One region of the Streptomyces sp. AK08-02 genome, then DNA from elsewhere that is predicted to be linked to it. Evidence: riboswitches for the same ligand, from Rfam matches in the RefSeq annotation. Region 1 holds a riboswitch; each other region holds the start of a gene.
What was found. Region 1 has a riboswitch for cyclic di-AMP ahead of PV734_RS14525 (transglycosylase SLT domain-containing protein). Riboswitches for the same ligand answer to the same signal wherever they lie in the genome.
Positions count from the first base shown of each region.

Region 2: another riboswitch for cyclic di-AMP. It lies ahead of PV734_RS41825 (NlpC/P60 family protein); the one in region 1 lies ahead of PV734_RS14525 (transglycosylase SLT domain-containing protein).
Region 3: another riboswitch for cyclic di-AMP. It lies ahead of PV734_RS15980 (C40 family peptidase); the one in region 1 lies ahead of PV734_RS14525 (transglycosylase SLT domain-containing protein).

Region 1 covers NZ_JARAZV010000006.1:237,199-242,980, forward strand. The annotation lists gene PV734_RS14510 (ABC transporter ATP-binding protein) at 1-262, opposite strand, end outside; gene PV734_RS14515 (DUF2092 domain-containing protein) at 309-1,655, opposite strand; gene PV734_RS14520 (polyprenyl synthetase family protein) at 1,936-2,946, opposite strand; cyclic di-AMP (ydaO/yuaA leader) riboswitch at 3,615-3,774, shown strand; gene PV734_RS14525 (transglycosylase SLT domain-containing protein) at 3,778-4,266, shown strand; gene PV734_RS14530 (HAD family hydrolase) at 4,353-5,174, opposite strand; gene PV734_RS14535 (NAD(P)-binding domain-containing protein) at 5,434-5,782, opposite strand, start outside.
Region 2 covers NZ_JARAZV010000028.1:49,351-55,132, reverse strand. The annotation lists gene pcrA (DNA helicase PcrA) at 1-1,706, opposite strand, end outside; cyclic di-AMP (ydaO/yuaA leader) riboswitch at 1,974-2,149, shown strand; gene PV734_RS41825 (NlpC/P60 family protein) at 2,157-3,356, shown strand; gene PV734_RS41820 (hypothetical protein) at 3,382-3,735, opposite strand; gene PV734_RS41815 (NlpC/P60 family protein) at 4,217-5,350, shown strand; gene PV734_RS41810 (response regulator transcription factor) at 5,390-5,782, opposite strand, start outside.
Region 3 covers NZ_JARAZV010000007.1:93,050-98,831, forward strand. The annotation lists gene PV734_RS15970 (ATP-dependent Clp protease proteolytic subunit) at 152-796, shown strand; gene PV734_RS15975 (hypothetical protein) at 804-1,112, shown strand; cyclic di-AMP (ydaO/yuaA leader) riboswitch at 1,495-1,674, shown strand; gene PV734_RS15980 (C40 family peptidase) at 1,678-2,154, shown strand; gene PV734_RS15985 (ATP-binding protein) at 2,255-2,716, opposite strand; gene PV734_RS15990 (helix-turn-helix transcriptional regulator) at 2,929-3,786, shown strand; gene PV734_RS15995 (DUF397 domain-containing protein) at 3,796-4,020, shown strand; gene PV734_RS16000 (8-amino-7-oxononanoate synthase) at 4,099-5,226, opposite strand; gene PV734_RS16005 (glyoxalase) at 5,673-5,782, shown strand, end outside.

The sequences.
Region 1 (5,782 bases):
TGGCGCGGGGCATCGGCCGCCCCAGCACCCGCGCCGTGCCCGACGTCGGCTCGATCAGGCCCATCAGCATGCGGATGGTGGTCGTCTTGCCGGAGCCGTTGGGCCCGAGGAAGCCGAAGACGCTGCCCGCCGGGACGGTGAGGTCGAGAGCGTCGACGGCGAGCTGTCCGCCGCGGTAGCGCTTGGTGAGGGCCCGGGTGACGATGACCGCGTCGTCACCCGGGGGCACCTCCTGCGGCACCGTGGCGGACGGTTCCTCCATGGGCTCCCTCAATCGTCATGCGCGTACGACGGTTTCCGTACGGGCGTTACTGGGCCGCGTTCGCCGCCTTGACCAGGGCGTCCTTCGTGACGGCGCCGACGTAGAGCTTGCCGTCGTCCGTCACCAGGGCGTTGATCAGGCGGGTCTTGTAGACCGTGCCCGAGCCGAAGTCGCCGGAGACCTTGTCGCCGAAGGAGTCGAGGAAGCCGCCGAAGGCACCGGCGTCGGACGAGCCGCCGCCCGACGGCATACCGCTCTCGGCCCCCGAGTCGAACGTGAGGATGGAGTTCCAGCCCTCACCGATGACCTTGCCGTCATCGCCGCCGGGACCGTCCGCCGACCCGTGACCCTCGGGCCCCTTGCGGTCGCCGTCGAACTCCTTGCCGAACTCCTTACCGAAGTCCTTGCCGCGCTCCTTGCTCGGTGCCTCCTCGGCCTTGCCCGCGCCCTCCTCGGTGACCTTCGTGCCCTTGGGCGGGGTGAAGTCGAAGGTCGAGGCGGCGGGCTTGGCGAAGTCGACGTCGACGAAACCGGCGTCCACTACGGCGGCACCGCCGCTCGCCGGGGTGAGCGTGAACTTCAGCGGGGTCCCGGTCTTCGAGTCGACCGCGATACTGATCGCCCCGACCGTGGACCCGGACGCCTTCGGCTTGATGACCAGCTTGTAGGCGTCACGGCCGGCGACCTGGGCGGTGCCGTCGACGGTCACGGAGGTCGTGCTGTCGACTGCCTTCAGGGCCTCCTGGGCGAGCTCCCCGGGCGTGGCGGCCGTGTCGTCGCCGGGCAGGAGCTGGTCCTTGCCCTTGCTCTCGCCCTTGCTGCCACCCTTTTCCTTGCCGCTCTCGGACGCGGGGGCCGTGGCGTGGTAGGCCTCGTTCGACGCGCTGTCGTACGCCCACACCTCGTCGCCGTTGTGGATCACGCTGTACTCGGCGGCCTTCTCCAGCAGCGACACCTTCTGCTTGTCGGGGCCGTCCGCGGCGACGCGGATCGTGTGCGTGCCGGACGCCAGTGCGAGGAGCTTGGCGCTCGGATCGGCGGCCGACCCCGAGCCGTCGGAAGCCCCGCCGAGACCGCCGCCCGACAGAAGTCCGCTCTCCAGGCCGCCGAGGTCGGGCAGTCCCAGATCCGTACTGATCTTCACCGTGCCGGACAACTGCTGTACGTCCGACGCGGCGATCTTCTCGATGAGCTGCTGCGCGCTGATCTTCGGCAGATCGGGGTCACCGGAGCCGGCGAACGCCGGTACCAGCCCGATCGTCGCGACCGTCAGACCGATCACCGCGGCCGGGGCGGCGTACCGCGCGGCCTTGCGGCGCCGGGACGGCACGTCCTCGGCCTCGATCTCGGCCTCGATCCGGTTCCCGGCCTTGGCCTCTTCGTACGGTGCCATGTGTGCCTTACCTCCGTCGTCGGCGGCGGCTGTCCGTCCCACACTTGTCCACCCTGAGCCGCCATTCTCACCCGAACCGGTGAGGAGTGGTTGGTTTCCATCTCACCAAATCCACGAGGAGGAATCGTCAGACCTTGGGCTCAACTCCATGTACTGCTACGGGATGACATCAGGAGGCGCAGCTTCCCCCGACCCCTAGGGGGCCGGCGCCCCACTCCCGGCGACGGGACGGGCCGAGACAGGGCAGGTGCGGTCAGGTGAGCGGGGCGGGGCGGACGCCTCAGCCGGCCCGGTGCACCACCGCGTCGCACATCTCCACCAAGGCGGCCTTGGCGTCGCACTCCACCAACGGCGCCAACGCGGCCCGCGCGTCCTCCGCGTACCGCACGGTGTCCCGACGGGCCTGCTCCAGCGCCGGGTGCGCCCGCAGTCGGGCCAGCGCCTCCGCGTGCCGGGCGTCGTCACTCAGGTCGGAGTCCAGCAACTCGCACAACGCGACGTCCTCGGCCAGCCCCAGCCGGGCCACCCGCTCCCGCAACCGCAGCACGGGCATGGTGGGAATGCCCTCCCGCAGATCCGTCCCGGGTGTCTTGCCCGACTCGTGGGAGTCGGACGCGATGTCCAGCACGTCGTCCGCGAGCTGGAAGGCGACCCCGAGCCGCTCCCCGTACTGGGTGAGCACATCCACGACACCGTCGTCGGCCCCGGACATCATCGCCCCGAACCGGCAGGCCACGGCCACCAGCGACCCGGTCTTCCCGCCCAGTACATCCAGATAGTGCTCGACGGGGTCCCGGCCGTCCGACGGTCCCGCCGTCTCCAGGATCTGCCCGGTCACCAGCCGCTCGAACGCCTCCGCCTGCACCCGAACCGCCTCGGGCCCGAGATCGGCGAGGATGTGCGAAGCCCGTGCGAACAGGAAGTCCCCGGTGAGGACCGCGACGGAGTTCCCCCAGCGTGTGTTGGCGCTGGGCACACCGCGACGCACCTCGGCCTCGTCCATGACGTCGTCGTGGTACAGCGTCGCGAGGTGGGTCAGCTCCACCACCACCGCGGACGGCACGATGCCCGGCGCGTGCCGGTCCCCGAACTGTGCCGCGAGCATCACGAGGAGTGGCCGGAACCGCTTCCCGCCCGCCCGTACGAGATGCTGCGCGGCCTCCGTGATGAAGGGGACCTCGCTCTTGGTGGCTTCGAGCAACCCTTCCTCGACAGCCGCCAATCCGGCCTGGACATCGGCTTCGAGAGCCTGGTCCCGCACGCTCAGCCCGAACGGCCCGACGACGGTCACGAGGGATCTCCTGTCTGCTGGTGTCTACTGGCGGTCACACGGTGTGTCGATAGATCGCTGCCATCACTCAAGTCAGCGTATCCGGTCATGTTTCGATCACCGCTAGCGCCCGCCCGTCCAGGCCAGGCGCTATCGGATCACGACCGGAATGTTTTTGATCAGTCCAAAGCATGGACATTTATAAACATCCCGCGCCCCGTAGGCGAGCACTCACGCGCATACGTCACCTCATCCCCACCGTTCACCGCGACCGTCACCACAACAACGTCACGTGGCGCGCCCGAGGTTCCGCCACCCACAACGCCTCACACCGTCGCGCAACGCCTCGCAATATCACGCAATGGACATGAGCATTCAAGTAACGCCAAATGCCCCAAAACCCTTGCTCATCGCACTCATGTCACGACTACCCCCGCTCCGTGATTCGAGTCACGCCCACGGGCACCCCCCTCCGCCCGCGCTTCGCAAACTACCCATTCGCTAAAGGCAAGTTGCCCTTCAGGCCCCATCTCCAACTTGCCCCTTTTATCCGCAATGGGCATCCCAAATGGGTAAGTCCTGCATTTCTGCCCCTTGTTCGATCCATGTGCTCTCGCATACGTTTCGCGCCACACCGGGCGGACCGCCGAATCCTGCCACCGCCCACAGAGCAGCAGACCCACCCACCCACATGACTCACGCAGGCAGGAGCGGGGGACCCAGGTAAGCCGCCGGTCCGGGCGTTCGCGCCGGACCGGCTCGGGGTGAAGCCGTGCGCCGACCGCGCGCCCGGCCGGGCATCTCCCGCCCGAACCCGACAGCTCACCTCGCAGGCGCCGGAGAGGACTCACCATGCCCGCACGAGGTCAGCACCACCGCGCGAGAAGCCTGCGCCGCCCGCTCACACTCACGCGCACACTCGCCATCACGGCCACGGCCGCCGCAGCCCTGGCCATCCCGGTCGTGACTGCGACGACGGCCTCGGCCGCACCTTCCGCCGCGTCCACAACGACGTACTACGCGAACAACCTGGACGGCTGGATCCGCGAATCGCTCGACATCATGGCGCAGCACGGCATCCCCGGAACGTACGACGGCATCTACCGCAACGTCATCCGCGAGTCGTCGGGCAACCCGTACGCCATCAACAACTGGGACTCGAACGCGGCAGCCGGAACCCCCTCCAAGGGCCTCCTCCAGGTCATCGACCCGACCTTCGCCGCGTACCACGTCGCCGGCACCTCGTACGACCCCTACGACCCGATCGCGAACATCACCGCCGCCTGCAACTACGCGGCGGCGCGCTACGGATCGATCGACAACGTGTTCGGGGCCTACTAGTCCGCCCCCTGGACCAGTGGCCGCCCAGGCCCGGTACACCCGGGCCTGGGCGGCACGGAGGGTGGGGCGGTCCGGTATCCCCAGGGCTACCGGACCGCTCCACCCTCGAACAGCCGCTCCAGCACCACCGCGATGCCGTCGTCCTCGTTCGAGAGGGTGACCTCGTCCGCCACGGCCTTCAGTTCGGGATGGGCATTGGCCATGGCAACTCCGTGGGCCGCCCAGTCGAACATCGGGATGTCATTGGGCATGTCACCGAAGGCGATGGTGGCCGCCGACGTCAGTCCGAGGTACTCGGCGGCCAGCGCGAGCCCCGTCGCCTTGGTGATGCCGCATGGCTGGAGTTCGACGGTGCCCGGCCCCGACATGGTGACCGTCGCGAGGGAACCGACCGCTCCGCGCGCCGCCGACGCCAACTCGTCGTCGGACAGGGACGGATGGCGCAGCAGTACCTTGCTGATGGGCTCGGCCCACAGGTCGTCCCGGTGCCGCACCCGTACGGCGGGCAGCGTCGGGTGCGGCATCAGATACCCCGGCTCGATGAGCGTGAGCCCGTCCACACCGTCCTGATCGACAGCGGCGTACACCTGCCCGACCTCGGCCTCGATCTTGCCGAGCGCGGTCTCCGCCAGCTCCTGGTCCAGGGTCACCGACCACAGCAGCCGGTCCGCACCGGCGTCGTACACCTGCGCTCCCTGACCGCACACCGCGAGCCCCCCGGCACCGAGGTCGTCGAGCAGCGGCCGGACTCTCGGCGCCGGCCGTCCCGTCACGACCAGATGCCGGGCGCCGGCGGCCGTGGCGAGCGCGAGCGCGGCCCGCGACCGGTCGGAGAGCGTGTCGTCGGCACGCAGAAGCGTTCCGTCCAGGTCGGTGGCGATAAGTGCGTATGCGGTGGGAGCGGCCATGATCCAGAGAATACGGATCGTTCGGCACCTCGGTATCCGCCCGAACCGGACGACGTACGGCATCCCGGCAGCAACAGCCCCCCGCGCCCGGGCCGGTTCCTGTCGCGACACCGGCCCGGGAAGGCACGATCAGCACAGCAGCGCCCCCGGGGCGAGTATCTGGGCACCGGGGCGGTCAGGGGTCTGGCAGGGGTGGGCGCGGCAAGCGTCGGCTACCACGCGGGGCGGGGCGGGGCGGGGCCGACACGGGCGGAGTGCCCTACCCGTGCGCCGCCGCCAGATGCCGCGCCAGCCTCGGAGAGGCGAACTCCGTTCCGCACACGAACCGCATCACCGGCCCGTACGAAGCGGCCGCCGGCAACCCCGTGAAGTACAACCCGGGTACGGATGACACATACCCGGCCCCGAGCCTCGGCGTCCCCCTGCTCACCGCCAGCTCCATACGCAGCTCATGTCCGAGAAAGTCCATCGCGGCGATGTCGACGCGGTAGCCGGTCGCGGCTATCACATGGTCGGCCGACAAGTCCCGTATACGGCCGCCGGGTTCCTCGACCGTCAGCACCGGGTGCCCCCCGACGAAGCCCACTCCGCTCCCCGAACCGTCCCCT
Region 2 (5,782 bases), on a different contig from region 1:
GTGCGTTCGAGCACCGCTTCGAGGACGGTCGCCGGGCCCGCGCCCGACTCCACGATCGTCCTCAGGTCCTCCATCAGCGTGTTGAACCGCTTGACGGCGTTGGTCGACCGGGAGGCCATGCCGTACGCCTCGTCCACCCGCTTCAGCGCCTGCGGGAAGCTGATCTTCTCGCGCTGGGACAGCGCGTCGATCATCGCCTCCGCGCGGTCGCCGATACCGCGCTTGGGCACGTTGAGGATGCGGCGCAGCGGCACCGAGTCCTCCGGGTTGGCGAGGACACGCAGGTAGGCCAGTACGTCCCGGACCTCCTTGCGCTCGTAGAAGCGGACACCGCCGACGACCTTGTAGGGCAGGCCGACGCGGATGAAGATCTCCTCGAAGACACGCGACTGGGCGTTCGTCCGGTAGAAGACGGCGACGTCACCCGCCTTCGCGTCGCCCGCGTCCGTCAGCCGGTCTATCTCCTCGGCGACGAACTGCGCCTCGTCGTGCTCGGTGTCGGCGACATAGCCGGTGATGCGCGCGCCCGCGCCCGCGTTGGTCCACAGGTTCTTGGGGCGCCGCGACTCGTTGCGCTCGATGACCGCGTTGGCTGCGCTCAGGATCGTCTGCGTGGAACGGTAGTTCTGTTCGAGCATGATCGTCGTCGCGTCCGCGTAGTCCTCCTCGAACTGGAGGATGTTGCGGATCGTCGCGCCCCGGAAGGCGTAGATCGACTGGTCGGCGTCTCCCACGACGCACAGCTCGGCGGGAGGCAGATCGTGCTCGCCGGGCGGTACGTCCACCGGGTGTTCGGAGGTTCCGACGAGTTCCCGTACGAGCGCGTACTGGGCGTGGTTGGTGTCCTGGTACTCGTCGACGAGGACGTGCCGGAAGCGACGGCGGTAGTGCTCGGCGACATCCGGGAAGGCGCGCAGCAGGTTGACCGTCGTCATGATCAGGTCGTCGAAGTCGAGCGCGTTGGCCTCACGCAGCCGCGACTGGTACATCGCGTACGCCTGGGCGAGGGTCTTCTCGAAACCGTCGCTCGCCTGGGCGGCGAAGTCCTCCTCGTCGATCAGCTCGTTCTTCAGGTTGGAGATCTTGGCGCTGAACGACTTGGGCGGGAAGCGTTTGGGGTCCAGGTCCAGGTCGCGGCAGACGAGCGCCATCAGTCGCTTGCTGTCGGCGGCGTCGTAGATGGAGAAGGAGGAGGTGAAGCCGAGCCTCTTGCTCTCCCGCCGCAGAATCCGTACGCACGCGCTGTGGAAGGTCATCACCCACATCGCGTTCGCGCGCGGGCCGACGAGCTGCTCGACGCGTTCCTTCATCTCACCGGCGGCCTTGTTGGTGAAGGTGATCGCGAGGATCTGGCCGGGATGGACGCCTCGCTCACCGAGCAGATACGCGATGCGGTGCGTGAGCACACGCGTCTTGCCGGAGCCGGCTCCCGCCACGATGAGCAGAGGGGTGTCGGCGTGCACGACGGCCGCGCGCTGGTTCTCGTTGAGCCCGTCCAGGAGCGCGGCCGGGTCCACCACGGGGCGCGGGGCGCCGTCGCGGTAGTACGCGTCCCGGTCCGGCGGCGCGTCGAACTTCCCGCCGAACAGATCGTCCGGAACGGTCTCCGGCACATGCTCGTCCTCGGGCGGTGGCGGGGGCTCCTCCGCGTGGGCCCGAGGGCTCTGGAGGTCCGCCAGGAAGCTGTCGTCAAAGAGGCTGCTCATCGCTCTCCGAGTCTAGGCGCCCCCACTGACAACCCGCCGCCACCCCGAAAACAACGCAGCCGGGATGCGAGCCCTGGATCAGACCTCACTACACACAACCTGATAATTACTTCCATAACACCCTGAATTGAATTCAAAGAGCCATGTTTAGGGTCGAGGTCACAAAAACGTATCGGGCATAGCGGTCATCAACCTTCACAGAAGCCACACCCGTTGGTTAGCGTGCCGTAAGGCCGCTCGACCTCCACCGGCGAACATCGCCGGGCCGCGCGGCCTCCGCCGAGTCCGATCGTGCCGCCCCGTGCGGCAGGAGCCGGGGACCCACCGAGAACTTGGGGTGAATCGGTCCGACTGCCGTCCAGGGCAAGGACCGTAGGGCAACCCTTCCGAATTACCCGCCCGAACCCGACAGCTAACCCGGTAGGCGGAACGTGGAAGGAGTCGCCTCCCTTGGCGTCGTCGCACCGCAAGTCGCGTCCTACGGGAACGCGCGTAGCAGGCATACGGCCCCCCGCCTTCGCCACGGCGGCCCTGACCGCCTCCGTAGCCCTGCTGACCCAGACCGCCAACGCCGCGTCGGCGGAGCCCGGCACGCCACTGGCACCCTCGGCCGACGGCCGGCCGAACATGGAGGAGGTCGAGGCGGAGGTCGACGACCTCTTCCACCAGGCCGAGTCGGCCGCCGACGTGTACAACGCCGCCAAGGAGAAGGCCGTCAGGCAGCAGGGCCGTGTCGACGCCCTGATGGACGACGTGGCCCGGCGCACCGAGAAGCTCAACGACGCGCGCGAGGAGCTGGGTTCCTTCGCCGCGGCCCAGTACCGCACCGGGTCGGCCGCCCCCGACACGGCGACGTTCCTACTGGCGGACACCCCGCAGGACTACTTCGACCAGAACCAGCTGACGGACCGCCTGACCGCCCGCCAGAAGGACACGGTCGACGAGTACGTCAACCAGCAGGCCGAGACGACGCGGAAGCGCCAGGAGGCCACCGCGAGCCTGGAGTCGCTCACGGAGTCCCAGAACGACCTGCAGACGACGAAGACCGCCGTCCAGACGAAGCTCGCACAGGCCCGCCGGCTGCTTACCCGCCTCACCGCCGAAGAGAAGCTGCGGCTCGCGGCCATCGAGCGCGCGAAGCAGGCGGAGGCGCGCCGCCAGGCGCAGGAACTCGCCCGGCAGCAGCAGGCCGCCGAGCAGCGACGCCGGCAGGACGCGGCGGCGGCTCAGCGGTCACCGAGCACCACCACTTCGGACACCGCCACCCCCGCGGTCCCCGACTCCTCGTATGCCGGCAAGGCCGAGAAGGCCCTCGCCTTCGCACGCGCACAGGTCGGCAAGCCGTATGTCTGGGGTGCGGCGGGACCAGATTCATACGACTGTTCGAGTCTCACCCAGGCCGCCTGGTGGGCCGCCGGAGTCAGCCTTCCGCGCACCACCTACGACCAGGTGAACGCTGGGACAACCGTCTCGCTCTCCGATATCCAACCCGGTGACCTGGTCTTCTTCTACGAAGGCATCAGCCATGTCGGCCTGTACATCGGCAACGGCATGATGATCCACGCACCGAAGCCGGGTGCCTACGTCCGCGAGGAGTCGATCTTCTACGACGGCGAGTCCGCGATCCACAGCGTGGTGCGCCCGGCCTGACCAGCCGACGGGGGAGCTCGGCTGGTCAGGTCCAGAGCACTGCGATGAAGATGTTCGCGGTGGTGAACAGTCCCACCAGTCCGAACAGGCGCTTGTCCACGGTCTCGTCATCCCGCTTCACATAGACGAGGCCGAGGATCACGATCAGCAGGGCCAGCTTGAGGCCGATCTTGACGTTGTTGACCGGCTGGTCGTCGGCCTGATTGAGGCCCACCAGGGCGACCCCGGTGACCAGCATGGTGAAAGCACCGTGCAGCATCGCCGGCACGAAGCGGGCCGTGCCCTGTCCCATCGCCTTCAGCTGGGTGAGGAACCCGCCCAAAAGGCAGGCGATGCCGATGATGTGCAGACCGACGCAGAAATGGATGAGTACGTCCATGAGCCGGAGCCTAGTCAGCGGCTCCCGCGTCGTACGACACCGGGCCGGGCGTACGGCCTTAGCGAGGTGTCCGCCCGGCACCCTACGGTTGAAGGCACCTCGCATATATGCACCCCATAGCACCCTGTAACCCTCACGCGCCCCGTGAACCGCCGCATCGGTCAGCCCTCTGCGCGAGTCGGCGACGCCGAAAGGGGATCACGGTCGCATGCGGTCACCCGGCGGTCGGCTGAGGCCAGTTCCGTACATGGCGTTACCTCACCACACCCCCAGGTTTAGCGTCCTGCACCAGGTGACCGGCTCCCCACCGCCGCCCGGGCCAGGGGCGGCAGTCGGACACCACCGCCGAGAAAGTCCGGCGGCGGACCGCTCCCCCTGTGCGAGCCGTCGCCGGACGCGCCACCGCCCTCCTGGGCCGCTTCCCAGGCAGTCTTCCGGCGGTCGTCGTGGTGGCGGTCGTACGAAAGGACGTGACGCCCCCGTGGCCGCGCACCGCAAGCCCCGACAGCGCTCACTCAACGGCAATACGGCCCGCACCGCCGCGACGATCGCCCTCGCGGGCGCGGCGACGGCGACCGGCTTCGACGGCATCGGGTACGCCGAGCCACAGCTGACAACGGCGCAGGTGGAGGCCAAGGTGACCAAACTGTACGAGGAGGCGGAGGTCGCCACCGAGAAGTACAACGGCGCGAAGGAGAAGGCCGAGCGGGCGGAACGGCGGCTGGGCACCCTGCGGGACGAGGCGGCACGCAAGGAGGAGCGGCTCAACTCGGCGCGGGAAGCGCTGGGTTCGATGGCCGCGGCGCAGTACCGCTCCGGCGGTCTCGACCCCGCGCTGCAACTCGCCCTCTCCGACGACCCGGACAGGTATCTGGACGGCGCCGCGTTCGCCGAACGGGCGGGCACCAGGCAGGCGTCGGACGTGGCCCGCGTACGCAAGCAGCTGCGGGAGATCGAGCAGCTGCGCGGGGCCGCCCACGTAGAGCTGGCCACCCTCAGATCCCGTCAGGCCGAGCTGAGCCGCCACAAGAAGACCGTGACCGGAAAGCTGGGCGAGGCCCGCCAACTACTGTCCCGCCTCACCACGGAGGAACGCGCCCGGCTGGCGACGGAAGGCGGCAGTGGCAGTTGGGGCGGCGGCTGGGGTGGGGGGCACGCTTCACGGTCGTCGGGGAGTGCGCGGGAGGGCCTCGGGTCATCAGGAGCGACCGGAGTCGCTGGGGCCCCCGGTGCGGCCGGGACCTCCGGAGTGGCCGAGGCGCCCAACTCACGTGCGGCGGCGGCTGTCGCCTACGCGTACCAGAAGCTCGGCAGCCCCTATGTGTGGGGCGCCACCGGGCCGGACGCCTTCGACTGCTCCGGCCTCGTCCAGGCCGCGTACCGCTCCGCAGGGATCTCCCTTCCCCGCACCACCTACGCCCAGATCAACGCCGGCCAGCGGGTCTCACCGTCCGAACTCCTCCCCGGCGACCTGGTGTTCTTCTACTCGGGCATCAGCCACGTGGGCATCTACGTGGGCCACGGCCAGATGATCCACGCCCCGAACCCGTCGGCGCCGGTACGGGTGGCACCTCTGGACGAGATGCCGCTCGCGGGCGCCACAAGGGTGGTGTGAGACAACGCCGACCAGGCGGCCCCTCTCCCCCTTCTCCCCCTAGACCAGACGCCGTGCCGTGGCCCACCTCGTCAGCTCGTGCCGGTTCGACAACTGGAGCTTCCTGAGTACCGCCGACACATGCGACTCCACCGTCTTCACGGAGATGAAAAGCTGCTTGGCGATCTCCTTGTACGCATAGCCCCGGGCGATCAGCCGCAGTACCTCTCGCTCGCGCTGGGTGAGGCGGTCGAGATCCTCGTCCACCGGTGGGGCGTCCGTGGACGCGAACGCGTCCAGGACGAACCCGGCGAGGCGCGGCGAGAACACCGCGTCGCCGTCCTGGACACGGAAGACGGAGTCGACGAGGTCCGTGCCGGTGATCGTCTTCGTCACGTATCCGCGCGCGCCGCCCCGGATCACACCGATGACGTCCTCGGCGGCATCCGACAC
Region 3 (5,782 bases), on a different contig from region 1:
TCACTGCGGCGCCGTTGGGCCCGGTCGCGCAGTTCCCCGCGCCCTTCGGGGGCGCTTGCGAACCCCAGGCCGAAAAGCTCACGCACCACCTCGCGCCAGGCTCTGTACGTCCTGTACATTTTTTACGGAAGCCATCGAGGAGGCGCACGCCATGAACGACGTCGACGAACCGTCAGCCCGTTACGTCCTGCCCGAGTTCACCGAACGCACCAGCTCCGGGAGCCGGACGCTGGATCCGTACTCGAAGCTCCTGGAGGAGCGGATCGTCTTTCTCGGGACGCCGGTCGACGACACCTCGGCGAACGACGTGATGGCCCAGTTCATGCATCTCGAATACCTGGCACCCGACCGGGACATCTCCCTGTACATCAACTCCCCCGGCGGCTCGTTCAGCGCGATGACGGCGATCTACGACACGATGCGGTTCGTCACCTGCGACGTGGAGACGATCTGTCTGGGGCAGGCGGCCTCCGCGGCGGCCGTGCTGCTGGCCGCGGGTACGCCGGGCAAGCGCAGCGCTCTGCCGGGAGCCCGGGTGCTGATCCACCAGCCCTCGCTGTCCGGGCCGGTCCATGGCCAGGTGAGCGATCTCTCCATTCAGGCCCAAGAATTGGGCAGGGTCCGTAACCTGCTGGAAGAGCTGCTCGTACGGCACACCGGCCAGAGCCCGGAGCGGGTCGCCGCGGACATCGAGCGGGACAAGATCATGGACGCCCAGGCCGCTCTGGAATACGGGCTGGTGGACCGGATCGTGCCCAGCCGCAAGTCGTCGCACCCCACCCCCGGTACGAGGTGAGCCGCCGATGCTTCCACCCGAACTTCCTCCGCTGCCCGCGCTGACGCGCGCGGAGGGCGAGTTGATCGACCGTTACCTCGAAGTGGCCGATCTGCTCGGCCGTATCAATCCCGCGTATCACGGAGACACCTACCGCGGGCTGCGGGCCGCGCAGGCGCTCGTCGCCAAGGCGGTGGCGTTGCGCGACGCGCTGGAGCTGATGCATCAGCGGGGCGAGGCCGAGGTGCACGCCCACACGCTGGCGCGTGCGCTGCGCGTCCTGGACGGGGAGCGCCGCACGGCGCGCGTCACCGTTCCGCGCGAGCCCGCCGGTTGACGTGCCGTACCCACGGGACCGCATCGGGCGGGCTCACCCGTGAGGTGACGGAGTGTCCGGAACGGCTGGGGAAGTGACCGGATGGCATCCCCCGTTCGGCGTAGTCACGGATCCTCCGTCCGGCCCGCACGACTTGCGCGAAACGCATGGTTCGTAACCGAATCGAGACCGCTGAACCCCTGGTCCGAGGGTGCGCGACCCCCTCGAAAGTCCTTCTGGAGTACGGGTGTCCACCCGAACGGGCCAGCGGTGAGTAACACCACAAAGCCCCGGTTCCATTGGGATTTTCCTACTTCCATGAGCCAAGATCCCTTCCTGACGACAAGCCCCCGCCACAAGCGGCGGGGCGATCCGGGCGGACGCCGAGTCCTGCCGCCGCCTGGATGACCGGTCGACAGATGTGCATCGGCAGGAGTGGAGGACCCAAGCACGACGGGTCGCCGGAACGGTCAAGCCATGACCGGACCGAGCAGCCCTTGGGGTGAAGCCGCGTCAGCGGCCGGGCAACTTCGCCAGCCCGAATCCGACAGGTCATCCTTCACAGGCGGCTGACGAAGGGTTGCGCATGTCTGCGCTCAATCGTGTCCCGTCGCTGATGACCCGGGCCGGTACGGCCTCGGCTCTCACTCTTGTCGCCGTGGGCGGCAGCCTGGTGATCCCCGGTGTCGCGACCGACGCCGCCGCGGCGGTCGCTCCGTCGACGAAGGCACTTCAGATCGCGGCTTCCAAGAAGGGCTCCGCGTACAAGTACGGCGCCGCGGGACCGAAGAGGTTCGACTGCTCCGGTCTGACGCAGTATTCGTTCAAGAAGGCGGGCAAGTCCCTGCCGCGTACGGCGGCGGCCCAGTACAACAAGACCAAGCACATCTCCGCCAAGAGCCGCAGGGGCGGGGACCTGGTCTTCTTCCACTCGGGCTCGAACGTCTACCACGTGGGCATCTACGCCGGGAAGGGAAAGATCTGGCACTCCCCGAAGACCGGGGACGTCGTCAAGCTCCAGAAGATCTGGACGAAGAGCGTCTGGTACGGCCGGGTCAGCTGACCTCCCCGGGGCGGGCCGGCGGCCTTGAGCCGCCGGCCCGCGCCGGACGTTCTCGGTGGTCCGCCGCACCGGCGAGACCCCGCACGCCGACGGCGCGGATTCAAGGCTCCTGCTGCCCGACCGCCGTCACCGGGGGCCTGGCCGGGACCGTCCACGGAAGTTCGATCGACACCGTCTTGCCGCCCTCCCGAGTGGGGCGGACACGCAGCCTGCCGCCCGACTCGGCGGTCAGCCAGCGAATGATGACCATCCCGCGCCCGTTGTCCTGCTGCACGGCGGCGGGCAGCCGTTTGGGGAAGCGCGGGTGGCTGTCGGTCACCCCGATGCGCAGGTGTTCGTCACGATCGAGGGCGATGTCCACCGTGAAGGTGGGTGACAACCCGAAGGTGTGCTGTACGGCGTTCGTGGCGAGTTCCGAGATGATCAGGCGGATCGTGTCGGCGGCCTCGGAGTCACCCGCCAGGCCCCATTCCGCCAGCACGTTGGCGACATACGCGCGGGCGGCGGAGACCGAGGCGGGATCGCTCGGCAGAGTGACGGATGCTTCCAGGTGGTCTGCCATGGCGACGTCGTCCCTTTCCCACAGGACCGGGGCCCGACACGGAGCGGCTGGTTCGAGTACGGTCCCGGACTGGTGCTTCGCGCCAGAGTGCCATTCCGGCACCGGTCACGGGGTGCGATCCACCAAGATATGCATATATCTGTCGCTCGAAGCGGTGAACTCTGCGACCCCAGAACGTATTCGGGCGGCTCATCAGGAGTAAGGGGTGGCCCATGCAGTACGGTCCCGCGGTGCGCCGCCGAAAGCTGGGTGCCGAACTGCGCGCGCTGCGTGCCAGGGCCGGGCTCACGAGCGGTCAGGCGGCCCGGCTGGTGGGCTGGCACCAGTCGAAGGTGAGCCGGATCGAGACAGGCGCGAGCGGGGTGAGACCGGCGGACGTCCGGTTACTTCTGGACGCGTACGCCGTGCCCGAGGGCGAGTCGCGTGAGTTGCTGCTCGTGCTGGCGGGGACCGAGGACGGCGACCGGCACAACTGGTGGCACGCCTACCGCGGCGTGCTGCCGCCCGCCTACCGGGATTTCATCAGCCTGGAGTCGCAGGCCGGCACCATGCGCACGCTGGAGACCTCGGTGGTGCCGGGGTTGCTGCAGACCCGGGAGTACGCCCGTGCGATGACCCGGGCCGCCGTGGACGGCCTGGAGGAGAAGCGGCTCGACGCCCTGGTCGAGGTGCGGCTGGCCCGGCAGGACGTGCTGCGTTCGGACCGGCCCCTGGCGTTGAGCGCGGTCCTCGACGAGGCGGTGCTGCGCCGCGAGGTGGGAGGTCCCGAGGTGATGACGCGTCAGCTGGCGCGGCTTCTGGAAGCGGCCCAGCTGCCTCAAGTGCGGCTGCAGATCCTGCCGTTCACCGCGGGTGCGTACATCGGTATCACCGGCCCTTTCGTTATCTTCTCCTTTCCGAGCACTTCTGACTTGGATGTGGTTGTTCTCGACCAGATGATGAGTAGCCTCTACCTCGAACGGAAAGAAGACCTCCGGGCCTACAGCGAGGCCTTCAACACCCTTCAGATCCACGCCCTTTCGCCCGAGGACTCGTTGGATTTCATCGCCGGTCTGCAGCACGGCGTGTGAGGAGGCACCATGACCGCACCGCCTCGGAACGTCCCGTCCGTCGTCGAACCGCCCGGTGTGCGATGGCTGCGCAGCAGCTACAGCACGGGCGCGAACAACTGTGTGGAGACGGCCCGTCCGGACACCGATGTCCCGGCCGGACCGCTCGCCGTACGCGACTCCAAGAACGCCACCGGGCCCGTCCTGCTCTTCTCCCCCGAGAGCTGGCAGGGATTCCTCACCGCGTTCCGGTGATCGCCCTACGACACACGGCCGCGGTCCGCCGACTCGTGGTCGTGTGTCACTGATCAACGGCACTGTGGATCTACGTGTCTACGGTCGGTTCCCGCCGATCACCTGTACCGCCCGCGCGATCTGTTCCTCGGCCAGGTCCGCGCGGGCGGTCAGCCGCAGCCGGGACACCCCGTCCGGCACGGACGGCGGGCGGAAGCAGCCCACGCCCACTCCCGCGGCCCGGCAGTCGGCCGCCCACCGCACGGCCCCCTCCGGGGACGGTGCGCGCACGGAGACCACGGCCGCGTCCGGCCGTACCGCCGACAGCCCCTCCGCCGTCAGCCGGGTGTGCAGATCACGCGCCACCGCACGCGCCCGTGCGGCCCGTTCGGGCTCGCGGCGCAGCAGGGTGAGGGCCGCGAGGGCCGCGCCCGCCGCGGCGGGGGCGAGACCGGTGTCGAAGATGAACGTCCGGGCCGCGTTGACCAGGTGTTCGATCACCGGGGCGGACCCCAGCACCGCACCCCCCTGGCTGCCGAGCGACTTGGACAGCGTGACCGTCACGACGACGTCCGGCGCGCCCGCGAGCCCGGCCGCGAACGCCGACCCCTGCCCGCCCTCGCCCAGGACTCCCAGCCCGTGGGCGTCGTCGACGACGATTCCCGCGCCGAACTCCCGGCAGACGGCGGCGAGTTCGGCCAGGGGTGCGGCGTCCCCGTCGACCGAGAAGACCGTGTCGGACACGGCGACGGCCGGTCCGGTGTGGGTGCCGAGCGCTTTGCGGAAGGCGTCCGGGTCGGCGTGCCCGACGACCTGGGTCGTCCCTCGGGCGAGGCGGCAGCCGTCGATCAGCGAGGCGTGGTTGCCCGCGTCGGAGACGACGAGGGAGCCGTGCGGTGCGAGCGCGGTGACGGCGGCGAGGTTGGCCGCATAGCCGGAGGAGAAGACCAGGGCGGCCTCGAAGCCGCAGAATTCGGCCAGTTCGCGTTCGAGTTCCGCGTGCAGTTCGGTGCTGCCGGTGACGAGCCGAGAGCCGGTGGCCCCGCCGCCCCAGCGCCGGGCGGCCCGGGCCGCGCCCTCGGTGACCTCGGGGTGGCGGGCCAGGCCCAGATAGTCGTTGCTCGCGAGGTCGAGGAGCGGGGAGTCGGCGGGACGGGGCCGCAGGGTCCGTACGAGCCCGGCGCGGCAGCGCGCCTCGGCCTGCTCGTCGATCCAGCCGAACGCCATGAGTCCTCCGGGCAGCTACGTGTTTGTAGGCAGTGGACAGACCCTAGCCGGACCCTCTGACTCGCAGGATGTGGCAATACCCACAGCGGGTTTTATCAAGCAATGAAAAAGACCAGGTCAGAGGCTGTATCACGCCCTAGACCGAAGATCGTTTCTCACAGTCTGTCGAGCAATGCTCAAGACCTGACAGCACTGCGGACGATGCCGAAAGCGCGTGACGCCGGCCTGAGCGTCCCGATCGGTAACTCTCCGTGCTTGTTCGGTACGGGGAAGGCGCCAACTGGCAGGGGCGCGAGCGCGCCGCACCAGCCCGGCTGCTCAACGCCGACCACGGCTCGGGTAGGCGGGGCGGCGGTCCGAAGGCCGCTCGGGCCCGGGACCCCAGCGGGCCAGACCGAGCAGTTTTCGAGAAGTACCGGCGACTCGGCCGCCCTACCGTCGAGGACATGAACTCCATCGACTCCGTCACCCTTGAGGTGGCCGACACCACGGCCGCCGCCCACTTCTACTCCACCGCATTCGGACTGGGCTCGTCGCACGTGCGCCTGCGTGCCTC